4 regions of the Arthrobacter sp. BPSS-3 genome follow, and region 1 is predicted to be linked to each of the others. Evidence: riboswitches for the same ligand, from Rfam matches in the RefSeq annotation. Region 1 holds a riboswitch; each other region holds the start of a gene.
What was found. Region 1 has a riboswitch for cyclic di-AMP ahead of ACFVY3_RS17065 (hypothetical protein). Riboswitches for the same ligand answer to the same signal wherever they lie in the genome.
Positions count from the first base shown of each region.

Region 1 (4,429 bases):
CGCACAACAGCACCCAACCGGATCAACCCCGAATGACCCGCGACAAGCCGTTCGGATGGCTCCTGGTCATCGCCGGGGCCATCGGTTGGCTGGCCTCCGGCGCCCTGGTGCTGGAAAAACTCGAAGCACTGAAAAACCCCGCCTACAAGACCGCCTGCGACATCAACCCCTGGATTTCCTGCGGCCAGGTCATGCAGACCTGGCAAAGTTCCGTTTTTGGCTTCCCAAACATGTTTATTGGAATCGTCGCCTTCGCCGTCATCGTCACCATTGGCGCGGCAATGCTCTCCGGGGCGAGCTTCGCCCGCTGGTACTGGGCGGGGCTCCAGACCGGCGTCACACTCGGCTTTGCCTTTGTGGTGTGGCTGTGGTCCCAGGCTCTGTACTCGATCCACATCCTCTGCCCCCTCTGCATGACAGTCTGGGCCGTGATGATCCCGCTGGTCGTGTGGGTAACGGCCCGAAACATCACACACGGAATCATCAAGGTACCTGCAGGCGCCGGCAGGATCCTCAGCGATTCCGGCTGGATCATCACGGCGCTGCTCTACACGGCCGTGATGGCCAGCATCTTCTTCGCCTTCATCCAGGTTTTCATCGGCACGTCAGGCTTCTAAAGAGAAGCGCAGGCCGGTGTAGAGCGTCCGACGGCCCGAACATGCCCCGTTATACGCGGCCAATTCCGGGATGCCGGCGACGGCTGCGGACCGGACGGAGCCCGCGCACCCTCGCGCCTCGTCGCGCTTGCGCCGGGCCAGGCTGCCCACGAGCAGGAGCACCCCCGGCAGCTCACCGTAGGGCCATGCGGTTGCCCGCTCGGCGTCCCCGTGGGATAACTCGGGTCCGCTACAGCAAATAGTCGGCGGACACGATGGACCGCGAAATCGCCGGGCGTTCACCCCTATATCGTTGCTCCGGTGTCGGGGAAACGGTACAGCCGCTCTGCATCCCGCATTGAAGAGCGGGCACGCTTGCGGTCACCGGCGGCGTCATACGCGCAGCTGAGCCGGAACCAGGAACGCCAGTCCCCCGGAGCATCTTCTGTTTCGGCCCGGTACTTTTCGAATTCCTGGTCCGCCGCGGCACGGACGATGCGTCCGGCGGGTGTGCGCGGCAGATTGTCTACGGGCAGACCCCCCTCGGCCTCAAGGGCCCGCGCCATCTGTTCTGTGCGGGCACCGAACAGAAGTTCACGGAACAGTGCCCAGGCACCGATGGCCGGGAGTACCAAGTACGCCGCGCCAAGGACGTTGGCCAGAGGACTGGTATCCATCAGCAGGAGAGCGGAACGCTGGAATGTCACCACCAGGTAGAAGACCAACAGCAGCGTTACGGCCACCACCCAGGCCTTGGTCCGGTTCCTCCGTAGAAAAGAAAAGAATGACTTCACGGCCCCACCGACCCTGCTCGGGCAAACCGGACCGGACCCGGAGTCGAGCCGGACTGCGGATCCAAAGCGGTTCCTGCAGCTTCGGCGGCCTTGGCTCCGGGAAACAACTCCGCGCCCCGGAGAGCGCCATCTAGTGCTTCAGACATTGGGATCAACATTACATACCAACAACAATCGCCATCCAAATCTGCAGTGCGGCTTTCGGCAACGGCATCCGGGCCGTCCGGACTTTGGCACCGTCCCCGCACCGGCGGCGGGCCTTTACCAACCGGAGGGCGGTATGCCAATGGCCGGTGACGCGCTACCCCCAAGGCAGCGACTCACCGGCCCGTTGGCGCTGGTGTCTCTAGGCGCCGGCGCGTACGAACGTGACGGGCCCCGTTGCGGTCAACCACGACAGCGGATGAACCACCGTCTGGTTCTTGCCGTTCATGCCCGAGCTGATGACCTGGCCGTTGCCTGCGTAGATTCCAACGTGTCCGGACTGAACAACCATGTCACCCGGGGCCGGGGTGCCAACCGTCTTGCCGTAATTCATGAACGCCATAGGGCCAATGTCGCCTACAGGGATGCCTGCTGCGCCCAAGGCCTTTTCGACGAGGCGGGTGCAGTCCTGGATAAGGCCCAGCTGCGCGTAGGCGGCCGAAAGCATGGTGGCGTTGACTCCGCCCGCTGCCTGAGGGGCAGCGGCCGGCGCCGGTGCCGCCTGAACGGTGACCTTGGGCGCTGCCACCGGTGCACTAACCACCGGTGTCGTGGCGGCCGGTGTCTTGACCGCCGGTGTGGGCTGAGGGATTTCGGCAGCCGCCGGCGCTTCGATGACCGGTGCGGGGGTAGTGGTGACGGCCGGGCGTTCGAAGGATATCCGAACGCTGGCGTCGGCGCTGAGCGGAGCGGACGCCAGGGCGGTCACTTCCTGCGTTGAGGGCAGTGCCGCGTCCTGCTGGGCCGGAGCCTCGGCGGCCTGGGCAGCGATACCGCTGGATAAAACTAGGCCTGAAGCAACGGCGAGGACGGCGGCCTGCCGTCCCGCTCCGCCAAAGTTGTCTGCGGCAGACTTGGAAATCTTCGCGAGCGGACTGGTGTGGACGGTAACCGCGCGCCGGCGGCCATGAACGCGTGTGGACATGACAAAGTAGCCTCTCCCAATGCCTGCGGGGTTAGCTGTCGGATTCGGATGGGAGTCACCCGGCCGCAACTCCTGCAGATGCAGTAGCGCGGCTTCACCCCAAGGCCTGAACCAGGCCAAACGTGGTTTCCCCGTCTCTGCCGGACGAATTCTGCGAACGGATCCCCGGCAGCGGCAGAGTTAGGCAATCAACCCGGGAGTGCCGCCCTTGGAGAGAATCGGCACGGAACCGACCGTACCGCAAGTAAGAGAAGATTGTCACATTCTGATAACGCGACGGGATAAATGTCACAGCCCCTACGTGCAGGCGGGCAGAGGGGGCGGCCAACCCAAGCTTCTTTTCAAGTCACGGGCTGCCTGCTGGGACTTGCATCTGCTGACAGAGGAGTGCCTCACTTCCGTGGACCCCGGACACTCCCCCACTGCTTGTACCCGCGGAAGGCCACCTGACCGGACCATCCTTCTGTCGTCCCAAAAGTGCGCCACGACCATCCGTTTCACGGACAATATTTGGTACGGCTCACGGCCGTCATTGGTTACGCTAGCGGTCACTTTCCGCCTGGCCCTAAAGAATCCCACGGCACACCGAAATGACGCCTGGAGGCCTTCCAGGTGACGAAATTTCGGCAATCCGAAAAACATGTAAACGCATGAATCTGCGGCGGATATATGGAAGACTTGTCTTATCGAAGGGGAGTAGTTCCCACCGTCCGCGCATCGCGGACGCAGCGGCGCATCGACATACTGGCATCCTCCTACAGGTTGCCCGGTGCGCCACCCGGCTAGCAGGTGCCGGGCGAGCGAGACCTTCGGTCAGACACCACTCTGACCGGAGCTCCCCCGAAATTATGGGTCCGGTCAAGGGTATTGCCTCGAGGATGACCATGACGAACCTGCCCACGACACACACCACACCGACTTCCCGGAGCGCCAGTCCTGCGGATCTTCGTCGCTGGCGCCAGTACCTGGCCGACGAACGGGCCGAGGCAGGCGTGTACCGGGACCTTGCCGGACGCCGAAGTGGGGAAGAACGGGAGATCCTCCTGGCCCTGGCCGAAGCCGAAACCCGGCACGAACAGCACTGGCTGGACCTGCTCGGCGATAAAGTCGGCAAGGCCCGCCGCGGAAGCCTCCGTACCCGGTTCGTCGGCTTCCTTGCCCGCCACTTCGGATCCGTGTTCGTCCTCGCCCTGGCCCAGCGTGCCGAAGCGCGCTCACCGTACGCACGCGATGCCCACGCCACCGACACCATGGCCGCCGACGAACAGATCCACGAGGAAATCGTCCGTGCACTCGCCACACGGGGCAGGAACAGGCTCTCCGGAAGTTTCCGCGCCGCCGTCTTCGGCGCAAACGACGGGCTCGTCAGCAACCTCTCCCTCGTGATGGGCATCAGCGCCAGCGGCGCATCCAACGCGGTGGTCCTCCTCAGCGGCGTCGCCGGCCTACTCGCCGGCGCCCTGTCCATGGGAGCCGGAGAATACGTCTCCGTCCGCTCCCAGCGCGAACTCCTCGAAGCCTCCACGCCCAATGAGGACGCACACGCGCGGCTACCGCACCTGAACGCCGACGCCAACGAACTGTCCCTGCTCTACCGCGCCCGGGGCATGGCAGAAGACGAAGCGAACGCCAAGGCCTCCGAGACGCTGCAGAACCCACACGAGAAACCGATCGTGGCTTCCCCTGACCACGACAAACACGAAGCCGTCGGCACAGGCCTCGGCGCGGCCACATCCAGCTTCCTGTTCTTCGCCTCCGGCGCCATCCTGCCCGTCCTCCCCTACCTGTTCGGACTCGAAGGCATCACCGCGCTCATCGTCGCCGGCATTATCGTCGGCCTGGCCCTGCTGACCACCGGCGCAATTGTTGCCTTGCTCTCCGGCGGGGCTCCGTTGAAAATGGCGCTACGC
Region 1 covers NZ_JBIMMV010000016.1:8,757-13,185, forward strand. The annotation lists gene ACFVY3_RS17055 (vitamin K epoxide reductase family protein) at 1-617, shown strand, start outside; gene ACFVY3_RS17060 (hypothetical protein) at 902-1,390, opposite strand; gene ACFVY3_RS17065 (hypothetical protein) at 1,737-2,519, opposite strand; cyclic di-AMP (ydaO/yuaA leader) riboswitch at 2,526-2,716, opposite strand; gene ACFVY3_RS17070 (VIT1/CCC1 transporter family protein) at 3,404-4,429, shown strand, end outside.

Region 2 (4,429 bases), on a different contig from region 1:
TACGCCGGATCGCCCCGAAACGGGTTTCTTTAGCGAAGGGTGTACTGCGAAGACGCGCCAAAAGCAGGAACTGCATTGCGTGAACCATCCCGGGCGCCGGCAAGGGCAACGCGGTGCATGGTCATCAGCGGGCTCGACTGAGCCTCGCCGGCGCGAAAACGCGCAGCATTGTGGCGTGAAGACACGAAAGTAGCCTCTCCCAATGCCTACGAGGTGAGCTGTCGGATTCGGATGGGAGTCACCCGGCCGCTCCGCTTCCTGGGAAGCTTTGCGACTTAACCCCTAGGCCCTCTTGCGAAGACCAAAATTGGTTCCCCCGCCCCTGCCAGACGATGTCATGCGAACGGACCTTGAGCGGTGGCAGAGTTAGGCAATCCACTCAAGAGCGCCAACTTCGGTGAAGTTGGCGTGCTTCATACGGTACAACAGTTCGGACTCAATGTCACATTCAGATCACGGCGTGTCACGGAAGTGTGAGCATTGCGAAGGGCTCTTCTAGAGCCAGCCCAGCGGATCAACGACGTCCCCATTGACCATCACCTCGAAGTGGAGGTGGCAGCCGGTGGAGGCACCGGTTGTTCCGCTCATCGCTATCACATCGCCACGGGAGACCTTCTGGCCGACGTGGACGCTGGATGACGACAAGTGGTTATACGTGGTCTCCAGGCCATTGCCATGGTCGACCACAATCCGGTTGCCGCCCCCGTAGGGGTGCCAGCCGGAGAAGGTTACGGTGCCGCTTGCTGCGGCATGGACGGCCGTCCCGCACTGGGCGGCGTAGTCCTGGCCGCGGTGGAATTCGCCCACCGCGCCGGTAATGGGGCTGATCCGGTAACCGAAGGGCGAAGCCGTGATCATGGTGTCCAGCGGGGCGCCGAGCGTCCCCGCGGATGCGGCGCGGGTGATGGAGCCGACGGATTGCGCGCTGAGCAGCTGCTTGAGCTTGCCGTCCGGGTCGCCCTTGGTGGTGACGGCGGTGCGGTTGAAGTCGATCTGGGCCGCGGCGGCCTTGACCTCGGGCTGGGCCGCCGCGGAGACAGATCCCGAGGTGGGGGCGTCGACGGCCAGAGCGGGGCCGGTAACGGGGACGGCCACGGTGAGCGCGATGCCAGCGGCGGCCAGGGTCATGCCGGCCTTCTGGCCCATGCCGGTGACGGCGGCGAAGTCTGCGACCTGGCGGAGCGGGCTGCGCCGGCTGCGGCGCTCGTCCCGGTGCGCGTCGCGGGGGCGCGGGGCGGTGACGTCGACGGCGGGGCGCGGCTCCGGAGCCGGGCCGGCGGCGCGGCGGCGCCCGCGGACGGTCTGCGTGCTCAAGTGGTTCCTCTCTGAAAAGCCTGCGAAGTTAGCTGTCGGATTCGGGTCAGAGAGTGCATAGACCCGGTCCGCCGATGCAAGCATCCAGGCAGAGAGGCACCCGGAAATGGTGTCCTCAGAGAGTTCGCTTGCCGCTAGCGGACTTCACCCCAAGGCCGGAATTACCGGCCGGTAGTGGTTCCCCCGCCTCTGCCAGAAGGTGATTCGCACCCTGATCCGCTGGCAGAGCTCGGCTTCGGATCAGGTAACGCTTTAGTCTCGGTACTAGTCGATAACTATAGGGGATTAAGACCCGTAGTAATAATTTCGTTATCTCCTAGACGGGCTAGTAAACAGCACCCTTACGGTATGCTTCCGCGTCGACCTACCCGCGGGTAACGAAAACGTGGGCGGCGACCTCGGGCGGCAGCTCGAGCGCGCCCTCAATGTCGGGGACGCGGACGGAGATGTACTCCCCCACCCGCTCCAGCGAGACGGTGGCCCCGGGCCGGATACCGCCCTCGTCCAGCTGCACCAGCAGCTCGGGTTCCACCTGGATGGGTTCGGCAAGCCGGCTCACGGTGATTCTGGAGTCCGCGGCATATCCCGCCATGGCGTCCAGGAGGTTGACGACGCCGTCGGCCTGTTCCGCCGTCGGCAGACCGCCCAGTTCGGCGAGGCCCGGGATGGGGTTGCCGTACGGGGAGACGGTGGGGTGGTCCAGCATCTCGAAGATGCGGCGCTCAACCCGTTCGCTCATCACGTGCTCCCAGCGGCAGGCTTCCTCATGGACATAGGCCCAGTCCAGGCCGATCACGTCGGCCAGCAGCCGTTCGGCGAGGCGGTGCTTGCGCATCACCTCGGTGGCGCGCCGCCGACCCACCTCGGTCAGCTCCAGGTGGCGGTCGCCGGAAACCACTACCAGCCCGTCGCGTTCCATCCTGCCGACGGTCTGGGAGACGGTGGGTCCGGAGTGGCGGAGTCGCTCGGCAATGCGGGCCCGGAGCGCGACGATGTTCTCTTCCTCAAGCTCCAGAATGGTCCGAAGATACATCTCCGTAGTGTCGATCAGATCCGTCATCCAGCTCAGCTCCTTGAGCGCCGTCCTTGCGTCATTCCACCGTACAACGTGCGGGGTGCGGCCACCCGGGATCCGCCATACGCTCCGGACAGCCTAGCCTATTGTGAATTACTCCGGATAATTTGAGGGCCGACTTCCTGACCGGACTATGACAGCCCGTTTTCCGGCGCCGGGGCCGCCGTCGGGCAGAATGGAAGCGGTCCTTACCGGCCGACCAGCCACCTCTCGCACCCAGCCGACCATTGGAGCCATTGTGAGCGACACCAGCATCACCATCCCCGCGAACCTTCTTCCCAAGGACGGCCGGTTTGGCGCCGGGCCCTCGAAGGTGCGCCCGGAACAGATGGAGGCCCTGGCGTCGGCCTCGGCCACCCTGCTCGGCACCTCGCACCGCCAGGCCCCGGTCAAGAACCTGGTGGGCTCGGTCCGTTCCGGCCTCAGCGACTTCTTCCGCGCCCCCGAGGGCTACGAGGTGGTCCTGGGCGTGGGCGGCTCCACGGCGTTCTGGGATGTCGCCAGCTTCGGGCTCGTGGAGAACAAGGCCCAGCACCTCTCCTTCGGCGAGTTCGGGTCCAAGTTCGCCGCGGCCACGAACAAGGCGCCTTTCCTGGCCGAGTCCTCGATCATTAAGGCGGAGCCGGGCACCCGGCCCGAGGCGCGGGCGGAGACCGGTGTGGACGTCTACGCCTGGCCGCAGAATGAGACCTCCACCGGCGTGGCCGCCCCGGTCCGGCGGGTGGCCGGCGCGGACGAGGGCTCGCTGGTCCTGGTCGACGCGACCTCCGCCGCCGGCGGCCTGGATGTCGACGTCGCGGAGTCCGACGTCTACTACTTCGCGCCGCAGAAGAACTTCGCCTCCGACGGCGGACTGTGGCTTGGCCTGTTCTCCCCCGCGGCCCTGGAGCGGGCCGCCCGGGTCAAGGCCTCCGGCCGCTGGATCCCGGACTTCCTGGACCTGCAGACTGCCATCGACAACTCGCGGCTGAACCAGACCTATAACACCCCCGCGCTGGCGACCCTCGTGACCCTGGACGCGCAGGTGCGCTGGCTCAACGCCAGCGGAGGCCTGGACTTCGCCGCGGCACGCACCGCCGACTCCGCGGGACGGATCTACCGCTGGGCCGAGGCGTCCAGCTTTGCCACCCCGTTCGTTACGGACCCGGCCGACCGCTCCAACGTGATCGCCACGATCGACTTCGACGAGTCGGTCGACGCCGCCGCGATCGCCAAGGTGCTGCGCGCCAACGGGATTGTCGACACCGAGCCGTACCGGAAGCTGGGCCGTAACCAGCTGCGGATCGCGACCTTCGTCGCGATCGAGCCGGACGACGTGTCGGCCCTGCTGGAGTGCATCGACTACGTCGTGGCAGAGCTGGCGAAGTAGGCCCGGGGCCGCCCTCCGGGGCGGCCTAGCGGCTGGGGGCGTCGTCGGGGTTTACCGCCCGGACGACGCCGTCGTCGTCTGCCGTGCCGATCGCCCCACCGGGCACCAGCCGGAAGAAGCGCAGGCCGCGGGCCCGCCGGTTGAAGGCGATCCGCAGGTGGCGTGCCCGGATGATCCAGACCATCCCGATCAGGGCCGCGCCCACGCCGGCGGCGGCGGCGACGCCCATGGACCAGCGAGGGCCGGCGACGTTTGCCACCCAGCCCACGAACGGTGCCCCGATGGGTGTTCCGCCCATGAAGATCGCCATGTACAGGGCCATCACCCGGCCGCGCATGGCCGGGTCCGTGGTGGTCTGCACATAGCCGTTGGCGCTGGTCATCATGGTGATGGCGCACAGCCCCACCGGCACCAGCGCCACGCCGTACCAGAAGTAGTTCGGGGCCAGAGCGGCCAGCCCGGAGGTGATGCCGAAGACCCCGGCGGCCCCGAAGATCATCCGCATCCGCGGGCGGCCGCGGCCGGCCGAGAGCAGGGCCCCGGCAACCGAGCCGATGGCCATGATCGAGTTCATCAGCCCGAAGGCGCCGGCGTCGAGGCCGAACTCGGTGCCCACCATCGCGGCGATGAAGAGCACGAAGTTCAGGCCCAGGGTCCCGACGATGAAGACC
Region 2 covers NZ_JBIMMV010000007.1:138,520-142,948, forward strand. The annotation lists cyclic di-AMP (ydaO/yuaA leader) riboswitch at 190-383, opposite strand; gene ACFVY3_RS12310 (M23 family metallopeptidase) at 496-1,314, opposite strand; cyclic di-AMP (ydaO/yuaA leader) riboswitch at 1,317-1,559, opposite strand; gene ACFVY3_RS12315 (metal-dependent transcriptional regulator) at 1,679-2,374, opposite strand; gene serC (phosphoserine transaminase) at 2,628-3,758, shown strand; gene ACFVY3_RS12325 (MFS transporter) at 3,784-4,429, opposite strand, start outside.
Region 2: another riboswitch for cyclic di-AMP. It lies ahead of ACFVY3_RS12310 (M23 family metallopeptidase); the one in region 1 lies ahead of ACFVY3_RS17065 (hypothetical protein).

Region 3 (4,429 bases), on a different contig from region 1:
TCCTTATCGACAACCCCTGCGCAAGCGAGGATCGTAGGCCTTGTCCGTAGTTACCATTCCCTAAGGAAAGAGGCAGAGCGATGCCTGCTGTCGCTGTTTCCCAATTGCAGGTGAAGTCCCATGACATGCCGGACGAAAAACGCCGCCCGGACAAGACCGAGGTGGATATCGTCACCCTCGACGACTACACCATCGGCCGTTTCACGTTCCAGCCGGGCTGGCGCTGGTCCGACTGCATCAAACCGGTGGTCCACACCGAAATGTGCCAGCTAAGCCACGTCGGCTTCTGTGTTTCCGGCAGACTCACCGTCGAGACCACCGACGGCAACCGGGCGGAAATCGCCGGCGGCCACTCCTACACCATCCCGCCGGGGCACGACGCGTGGGTCGAGGGCGGGGATCCGTTCGTGGGGATCGAATTCGTCAGCGCCGCGGGCTACGCGAAGCCCGGCGGATAGGGCGGATCCTTGCGGAAGATCATCCTGTCCTTCCAGGTCTCCCTCGACGGCTTCATGGAGGGCCCGCACGCGGACCTCAGCTGGCACCGGGTTGATGCCGAACTGCACGAGCACTTCAACGACCAGTTGCGCACCATGGGCGCCTTCCTCGACGGCCGGATCACCTACGAGCTGATGGCCGGGTTCTGGCCCACGGCGGACCAGGACCCGGACTGCCCGCCCGCCGTCGCGGACTTCGCCGCCATCTGGCGGGAGATGACCAAGTACGTCTACTCCCGCACCTTGCCGAAGGCCGGCTGGAACACCACGGTGGTGCGCGACGTCGACGCCGGGCAGGTGCGGGCGCTCAAGGCCGCCCCCGGCGGCGACCTGGCCCTGGGCGGGGCGGAGCTGGCCGATTCCTTCCGCCGGCTCGGGCTGATCGACGAGTACTGGATCTACGTCCACCCCGTGCTGGTGGGCCGGGGAACGCCGCTGTTCAAGGCCGCCGCCGCGCCAACCGACCTGACGCTGCTGGAGACCCGGACGTTCGGCAATGGCGTGGTCCTCCTGCGGTACGCGGCGAATCCCGACGCGACGGACCAGAGCGCAGACGACAAAACCTCAGACAACGAAACCGGCGCCCGGCAGCCGTGAGGGGCTGCCGGGCGCCGGCCCGGTACTGCTGAACGTTGCTGCTGAACGCGCGGGCTAGGCCCCGGCGCGGACGAAGGTCACGCCGCCGGTGGCGGTCAGCCAGGACAGCGGGTGGACGATCGTCTGGTTGGAGCCGTTCATGCCGCCGCTGATCGCCTGGCCGTTGCCGGCGTAGATGGCGACGTGGCCGGACTGGACGATCATGTCGCCCGGCTGCGGGTCGGAGACGACCTTGCCGTAGTTGAGGAACTGCTGCGGGCCGAGGTCGCCCACCGGGATGCCTGCGGCGCCGAGCGCCTTCTCCACCATGGCGGTGCAATCCTGCGTGATGCCGATCTGGCTGTACGCGGCGGAAAGCATGGCGGCGTTGACGCCACCGGCGGGGGCGGCGGCCGGAGCCGGAGCCGGGGCGGCGGCCTGGACGGTCACCTTCGCCACCGGGGCGGCCGGGGCCTGGGCCACGGGGGCCTTGGCAACGGCGGGCGCGGCGGCAGGTGCCGGAGCCGGGGCCTCGACGACGGGCGCCGGGGTGGTGGCCACGGCCGGGCGGTCGAAGCTGATCTGCACGGCGGAGTCGGCGGTCACCGGGGCGGTAACCTTGCCGGCGACGTCGGCGTGCGAGACGGGTGCGGATTCCCGTTCGGCGGGGACGTTGCCGGCGGCGTTGGCCGCCATTCCGCTGGTCAGGACCAGGCCGGAGGCTGCGAGGACGACGGCGGCCTGCCGGCCCACGGTGCCGGTCGCCGCGGCGAAGGCGGCACCCCGACCGGTGGTTGCGGTGGTGCCGGGGCGCGCGTCAGTAGAGCGTGAAGTCATGATGTACCTCTCCCAAAGCCTGCGAGGTGAGCTGTCGGATTCGGATGGGAGACACCCGGCCGCGGGTCCGTCTGGGCGGACACTGCGCGGCTTCACCCCAAGACCCGCCCGTGGGCAGGTCGCGATTGGTTTCCCCGTCTCTGCCAGCTGGTTGCGAGGATGCCCTGGACCGCGGCAGAGTTAGGCAATCGGTCCGGGGGTGCCCGTCTCGGAAACCAACGGGCACCTCTCCACGGTAACGGCTAACCTCCCGAATGTCACATTAAGGTAACGGCGGAGGCGTCCCGGCGGGGCTACGATGATCCCACCATGTCCCGAGCGGAGGATCCGATGAATCCCCATTGTGTCGCGATCTGCCAGCTGAGCGATCAGCCGCAGGAAGACTTCGACGTGAACACCGAGCTGCTGGTTCTCGAGGGGAAGGAGATCCACGTCGCCACTTGGGATGCCGAGCCGCGCGACGGCGGCTTTGACCTGCACGTGCTGAACGACAGGGTGGACGCGCTGGGCTTCATGGTGGTGACGGACTGGGAGTTCCTGGACGGCAAGGCCTACGCCGTCGTCGAGCGCCGCCCCGCCTGAGTCCCGCCGCTTCGCGCACCGGATATCACTAGGCTTCTCCGCCCGCTTCCCGTTCGACGCGCTCGACGGCGGCCCTCACGATCTCCGCCGCCCTGCCGTCCCGGCCGCCGTCCGCCGTGCCGTCCGCAGTGCCGTTGGCCAGGGCCAGAACCGCCCGGCGCCGGAACCGCGCCCAGTCCCCGGCGCCCTTTCGGAGTTCCCGCAGCGGAGCCAGCAGGGCCGCGCGGCGAAGCCAGGGGTCGGGATCGCCCAGCCACCGGTCCAGGACGGCCTCGGCGCGGGCCCGGGCCTGCCCGCCCAGCCCGGCGATGAGCGGCCCCACCACGTCCACCGCCAGCGGGTCCGCGAGGTCGGGCAGGTGCGCGCCGCGGAGGAAGCCCTCGATCCGGGTCAGGTCCGAGTTGTCCAGGTGCCGCAGGGCCGACTGTAGGAGCACGACGGCGGCCAGGCGGCGCTCGAACACGGGCACGGCCCACAGTTCCGAACTGAGCGCGGTGAGACCGTCCCGGTCCAGTTGCCGGTGCCGGCGGAGCGCGTCGCGGACGGTGCCCCGGACGGCGCCAACGGAGGCGCCGTAGACCGAGAGCCCGGGCCCGAAGCGGTCCTGCCCGGCCTCGGCGCGCTGCCAGGAACTCTCACGCTGCAGTGTCGCGTCTATGAAGTCACCGGCCTCGCTCACCGTCCCATTCTTCCGCACCGGCCGTGGGCCCCGTGTCCGGCTAGTGGTCCGGGCTGCGGTACTCCATCAGGACGGTGTCCCGCCACTGCCCGGCGAGCGGCCCATAGGACATCAGGCCAATCCGGCGCCGGGTTCCCACCACGGTGAAGCCCAGGCGTTCGTGCAGGGCCAGGGAGGCGGTGTTCTCCGGGAAGATAGTCGACTGGATGGTCCAGATGCCGGCCTCCCGGCAGCGGCCGATGAGCTCCGCGAGGAGCCGGGCACCGTGGCCGCGGCCCCGCGCGGCGGCGGCGAGGTAGAGCGAGTGTTCCACCACGCCGCGGTAGACGGGGCGTGAGGACACCGGCGAGACGGCTGCCCAGCCGAGCACGGCGCCGTCGTCCTCCAGCACCAGGCGGACGTCCGGACGGCGTCCGGCGTCGAAGCTCTCCCAGGACGGCGGCTCCGCCTCAAAGGTCGCGTGGCCGGTGGCGATGCCTTCGGCCCAGACCGCCCGGACGGCGGGCCAGTCCGCGGCGGTGAGATCCCTGATCCGGAGGCCCGCCCCGGCGCTCATCCGGCGTCCGCTTCACCGCTGCGCCCGTGCAGCAATCCCGTGGGAAAACCGAGGAGGACGGGCTCCGGTGCAGTGCAGCAGCCGCCGCCTGCCCCGGCTGGCGCCGACGTCCCGGCCGTGGCGGGCGCATCGCAGCTGCTGCCGATGTCCGTGGAGCAAACCCCGGTCTCCGGCAGCTCCAGGTGCACGGTGTCCGCCCCCTCCCGGTCGCCGGCCAGCGCCGCGGCCACGGAACGGACCTGTTCGTAGCCGGTGGCGAGCAGGAAGGTCGGGGCGCGGCCATAGGACTTCATGCCCACGATGTAGAAGTCTTCCTCCGGGTGCGCCAGCATCCGCGCCCCGTGCGGTTCCACGGTGCCGCAGGAGTGGAACTCCGGGTCGATCAGCGGCGCGAGCTGCCGCGGCGCCTCCACGCCCGGGTCAAGGTCCAGCCGGAGTTCCCGCAGCACGTCCAGGTCCGGGCGGAAGCCGGTCGCGGGGACCACGACGTCGGCGCTGAGCGTGCGCCCGTCGGTGGCCGTGAGTGTGACCTGGGTGCCGTTCAGGGAGACGGCGGCGATGCCGAACCGCGTGTGCAGCTGCACGGTCCCGTCCTGGACGAGGCCGCGGAGCCGGCTGCCGAGCAGGCCCCTGGCGGCGAGGCCGTCGGCGTCTCCGCCGCCGTAGACCTTGGCGGCGGAGGCGCCGCGGATGGCCCAGAGG
Region 3 covers NZ_JBIMMV010000002.1:376,700-381,128, reverse strand. The annotation lists gene ACFVY3_RS04805 (cupin domain-containing protein) at 81-458, shown strand; gene ACFVY3_RS04800 (dihydrofolate reductase family protein) at 468-1,094, shown strand; gene ACFVY3_RS04795 (NlpC/P60 family protein) at 1,149-1,910, opposite strand; cyclic di-AMP (ydaO/yuaA leader) riboswitch at 1,913-2,107, opposite strand; gene ACFVY3_RS04790 (hypothetical protein) at 2,241-2,492, shown strand; gene ACFVY3_RS04785 (DNA alkylation repair protein) at 2,521-3,171, opposite strand; gene ACFVY3_RS04780 (GNAT family N-acetyltransferase) at 3,212-3,727, opposite strand; gene ACFVY3_RS04775 (FAD-dependent oxidoreductase) at 3,724-4,429, opposite strand, start outside.
Region 3: another riboswitch for cyclic di-AMP. It lies ahead of ACFVY3_RS04795 (NlpC/P60 family protein); the one in region 1 lies ahead of ACFVY3_RS17065 (hypothetical protein).

Region 4 (4,429 bases), on a different contig from region 1:
CACCACCAGGGTGCAGTCCGCCAGCCGCCAGCCGTCGTCGCGCGCCCCCTCGTCGGCACGGCGCTCGCGAAGCCGCGCGGCCGCTTCCCGGATGGCGACCATCTCGGCGTGCGCCGTCGGGTCCCCGAGAGCCTCCCGCTCGTTCCGGCCGGTGCCCAGCACCGTGCCGTCCGGGCCGATCACCACGGCCCCGATCGGCACGTCCGCGGTGGCGAGGGCCTGCCGCGCCTCGCTCAGGGCGAGGCCCATCCACTCGGCATGGCGGGGCTCGGGCGATGTCATGGCTCAATGGTAGTTTCGATCCTAAGCAAGCTGTGCACCGTGGGTGCACCGGACGTCGGGAGAACGCAGTGAGCACCAGGACTGAGAGCTGGCTGATGCGGCGCTGGGGCAAATGGGTGGTGCCCTACGCCGCGCTCTGGATCACCATGCTGCTGGGCGGCATCGCGGTGGTGGCGCTGGCCCTGACCAGCGCCGAGGTTTACGACAACGTAGTGGACGACGCCGGCCTGGCCAACCTGGACAAGCCCATGCTCGCCGCCATGGAACGGCTCCGCAGCCCCGGTCTGGATGCGTTCGTTACTGGGTTCACCAACATTGGCGGTGGCATCGGCATGCCGATCCTGGCCAGCATCCTCACCGCGCTGTTGATCTGGCGGACCCGGACCTGGCGCCCGCTGATCCTGATCGGCGGGGCGGCCGCAGTCTCCGTCACCGCTACCTCCCTGGGCAAGAAGCTCATCGGACGCACCCGCCCCGACCACGCCGATGCCGTCCCGCCCTACGAAAACTCGCCGTCGTTCCCCAGCGGCCACACCCTGAACACCACCGTGGTGATCTCACTGGTGGTCTACCTCACCTGCCTGCAGGTCCAGCGCACTATCGCCCGGGTGGGATTGATCACGGCCGGGGCGCTCTTCATCATCGCGATGGGCATGAGCCGGGTGTTCCTGGGCCATCACTGGATGACCGACGTGATCTTCGGCTGGGCGCTGGGCCTGGGCTGGGTGGGGATCGTGATCCTGGCGCATCGGCTGTTCCACGTGATCAGGCACCGGGAACGGACCGGCCCGGCACCCACCTTCGACAACGGCCAGCGCCTGCGCGAGAAGGCGCCGGACGGGCACCACGACGCCGAAACGGCGCATGGTCGCGGGGTGGCCGACGACGCCGGGACCCCCGGCGGGCGGGGTCGGTCCGAAGCGTCCGGATGATAGTTTTGACCCATGCGCACTCTCGTTGTCGACCACCCGCTGGTGGCCCATAAGCTCACCGTTCTGCGGGACAAGAACACCCCGTCACCCGTCTTCCGCCAGCTCACCGAAGAGCTGGTCACGCTGCTGGCGTACGAGGCAACCCGCGACGTCCGTACCGAACCGGTCACCATCGAGACGCCGGTCAGCACCACCATCGGCACGGCCTTCACCAAGCCCACCCCGCTGGTGGTCCCGATCCTCCGCGCCGGCCTTGGCATGCTCGAGGGCATGACCAAGCTGGTCCCCACCGCGGAGGTCGGCTTCCTGGGCATGGCCCGCGACGAGGAAACCCTGGACATCATCACCTACGCCGAGCGGCTCCCCGAGGACCTGACCGACCGTCAGATCTTCGTCCTGGACCCGATGCTGGCCACCGGCGGCACCCTGCGCGAGGCGATCAAGTTCCTCTTCAAGCGCGGCGCCTCCGACGTCACCTGCATCTGCCTGCTGGCCGCCCCCGAGGGCCTGGCCAAGCTGGAGGAAGAGCTCTCCGACGCCAACGTCACGATCGTGCTGGCCTCCATCGACGAGAAGCTGAACGAGAAGTCCTACATCGTCCCCGGCCTGGGCGACGCCGGCGACCGGCTCTACGGCATCGCCGGGTAGCGCGTCCGCTTTCCCTCGGGCCGCTGAACGGGCCGCCCGGGGATACAGCAAAGGCACCGGATCTGAGAAGATCCGGTGCCTTTGTTGTCTCTGCGCGGGGTGGCGTCAGCCTTGGCGGCTTAGTACCAGTTGTTCGCGTAGTGGAAGTTCAGGGCGCCGCAGGGGGAGCCGTACCGCTCCTGCACGTACTGCAGGCCCCAGTTGATCTGGGTGCGGTAGTTGGTCATGTAGTCCGCGCCGGCGCTGGCCATCTTCTCGGCCGGGAGGGACTGGACCACGCCGTAGGCACCGCTGGACGGGTTGGTGGCCGTGGTCTTCCAGTCCGATTCGCGGGTCCAGAGCTTCATCAGGCACTGCATCTCGCTCGGGGCCCAGCCGTGGGCCGGCAGCTGCGAGGCGGCGTAGGCCTGGGCACCGGCGGGATCGTCGACCGCCACCGGCTGCGGGGCCGGGGCGGGTGCCGCCGCGGGAGCCGGAGCAGCCGGTGCGGGGGCCGGGGTGGACGGCGCCGGGGTCTCGGGCATGACCTTGGAGGCCTGGGCTTCGACGCTGGCCGGTGCCGTGGCCGGGGTGTAGCTGCCGAGCCGTTCCAGGTCGGAGAGCTGCAGGGCCGGTGCCTGGGTGGCGGTCGCGGCCGGGGCAGTAGTGCCGGTGGCCTGGCCTGCGGCGCCGGCGCCCAGCAGTACTGCGGCCGCGGTCAGTGCGACGGCGGTGAGCTTGCCCTTGGAGCCAAAGCTGGCGCGGCCTCGGGTGGCCGAGCCCTGGGCCGGGTCGGCGCGGTGGCGCGCGACGTCGGCCGAGGAGGTGCGTTTAGCGCCTTTTAGGCGCACGGGTGCCTTGTGTTCAGTCATGTTCGCCTCTCAACGCCTACGGAGTTAGCTGTCGGGTTCGGATGAGAAATCCGGCCGCTCGGATGATCAACGAGTCGGCTTTACCCCAAGGGGTGCATGGATGCAGGTGCCCGGGAACTCTGGGTTCCCCGTCTCTGCCTCAATCCATGGAATCCGGGAAGCGGCAGAGTTTGGCGTCAGACCCGGATATGCGGCCAGATCGATGGCCGCACCATAAAAACGGTACCGGACTTTCTCCCTCATGTCACATTTAGGTAACGCCGCGGTGTGGCTGGTTGCCGATTCGCGGTGGGCTGGCCCCGCTTTTCGGGCCGTTTCGACGGTTCCCCGCACGCCCGACGCTTGGAGACGTCTATTCGGCAGGGAACCGTCGAAACGGCGGACCGTCCGGAGCGGCTACTTCGCCAGCAGGTACACCGTGGTGCCGCCGACGCTCTGGGCGGGGTAGGTGGCCGCCACCCAGTCGGCGATCCTGGCGGCGTCGTCGGATCCGCTTTCGCCCTGCATGGTGCGGCCGGCGATGAAGTAGTGGATCCGGCCGTCGGCGACGTACTGCTGGAACTGCTCGAGCGTGGGTGCGGGGTCGGTGCCGTTGAACCCGCCCACGGCCATCACGGGCAGCTGCGTGGCGAGCTGGTAACCGGCGGCGTTGTTGGACCCGACGACGGCGGCCGCCCAGGTGTAGCGGCCGGCGTCCGTTTCGAGGGCATCCACCAGGGCAGACGACGGGGTGGTCGCGCCGAGGAGCCCGCCCATACCCCCGCCCATGCCCCCGCCCTGGCTGCGGACGGTGCCGTTGGTCCCGTTGCTGTTGGCCCCGGCGCCGTTGGTCGGGCCGAAGGGATTGCCCTGCGCGGTGCCCATGGTTCCGCCCGTGCCGCCGAACATGGCCGGCAGGCCCGCCCGGCCGCCCACCGCAGGCCCCGCGCTGACGATCGAGCCGGAATGCGCGGTGGCGGCGGTGGACAGCGAGTACGCCAAGGGACCGGCGAGGGCCGCGACGACGGCGAGCCCCGCCGTCGTACGTCCCAACAGCGCCGCCGTCGTACCGCCCGGGGACAGTGGCCCAATGGTCCCGGCGGCTACAGCGCCGGCGGCCCGGGCCCGAATGGCCGGAACCATCACGCCGACGGCCGCGGCCAGCGCCACGGCGAGAACCAGCCAGCGCAGCCACGGAACGAACGCGGGCGTGCGGCCCAGCAGCTCGAAAGCCATGAAACCGGCCGCGGCCACCGCGGCGGCGAGCGTCCCGGCGGCAACGGGTTGATCCCGCCGCTGCCACAGCAGCACCGACCCCAGACCGGCCAGCCCGGCGACCCCCGGGGCCAGCGCCACCATGTAATACGGATGGATGATGCCGGCCATCAGGCTGAACGTCAGCCCGGTGACCAGCACCCAGCCGCCCCAGACCACCACGGAGGCGCGGACGGCGTCGGTCCGTGGTGCCCGCCGGCCCAGCCACAGCAGCCCGGCCGCCAGCAGCAGCACCGACGGCAGCAGCCACGCGATCTGCCCGCCGAACTCGCTGTTGAAAAGCCGGAGCAGGCCGGGGGTGCCCCAGCCGTTGCCGCCGCCGACGCTCCCGGTCTCGTCCCCGCTGAGCCGGCCCAGGCCGTTGTAGCCCAAGGTAAGTTCCAGGATGGAGTTGCCCTGCGAGCCGCCGATGTAGGGCCGGTCCGCCGCAGGGGTGAGCTCGACGGCGGCCAGCCACCAGCC
Region 4 covers NZ_JBIMMV010000006.1:166,603-171,031, forward strand. The annotation lists gene ACFVY3_RS11300 (nucleoside deaminase) at 1-282, opposite strand, end outside; gene ACFVY3_RS11305 (phosphatase PAP2 family protein) at 351-1,214, shown strand; gene upp (uracil phosphoribosyltransferase) at 1,227-1,862, shown strand; gene ACFVY3_RS11315 (hypothetical protein) at 1,982-2,713, opposite strand; cyclic di-AMP (ydaO/yuaA leader) riboswitch at 2,712-2,899, opposite strand; gene ACFVY3_RS11320 (ArnT family glycosyltransferase) at 3,110-4,429, opposite strand, start outside.
Region 4: another riboswitch for cyclic di-AMP. It lies ahead of ACFVY3_RS11315 (hypothetical protein); the one in region 1 lies ahead of ACFVY3_RS17065 (hypothetical protein).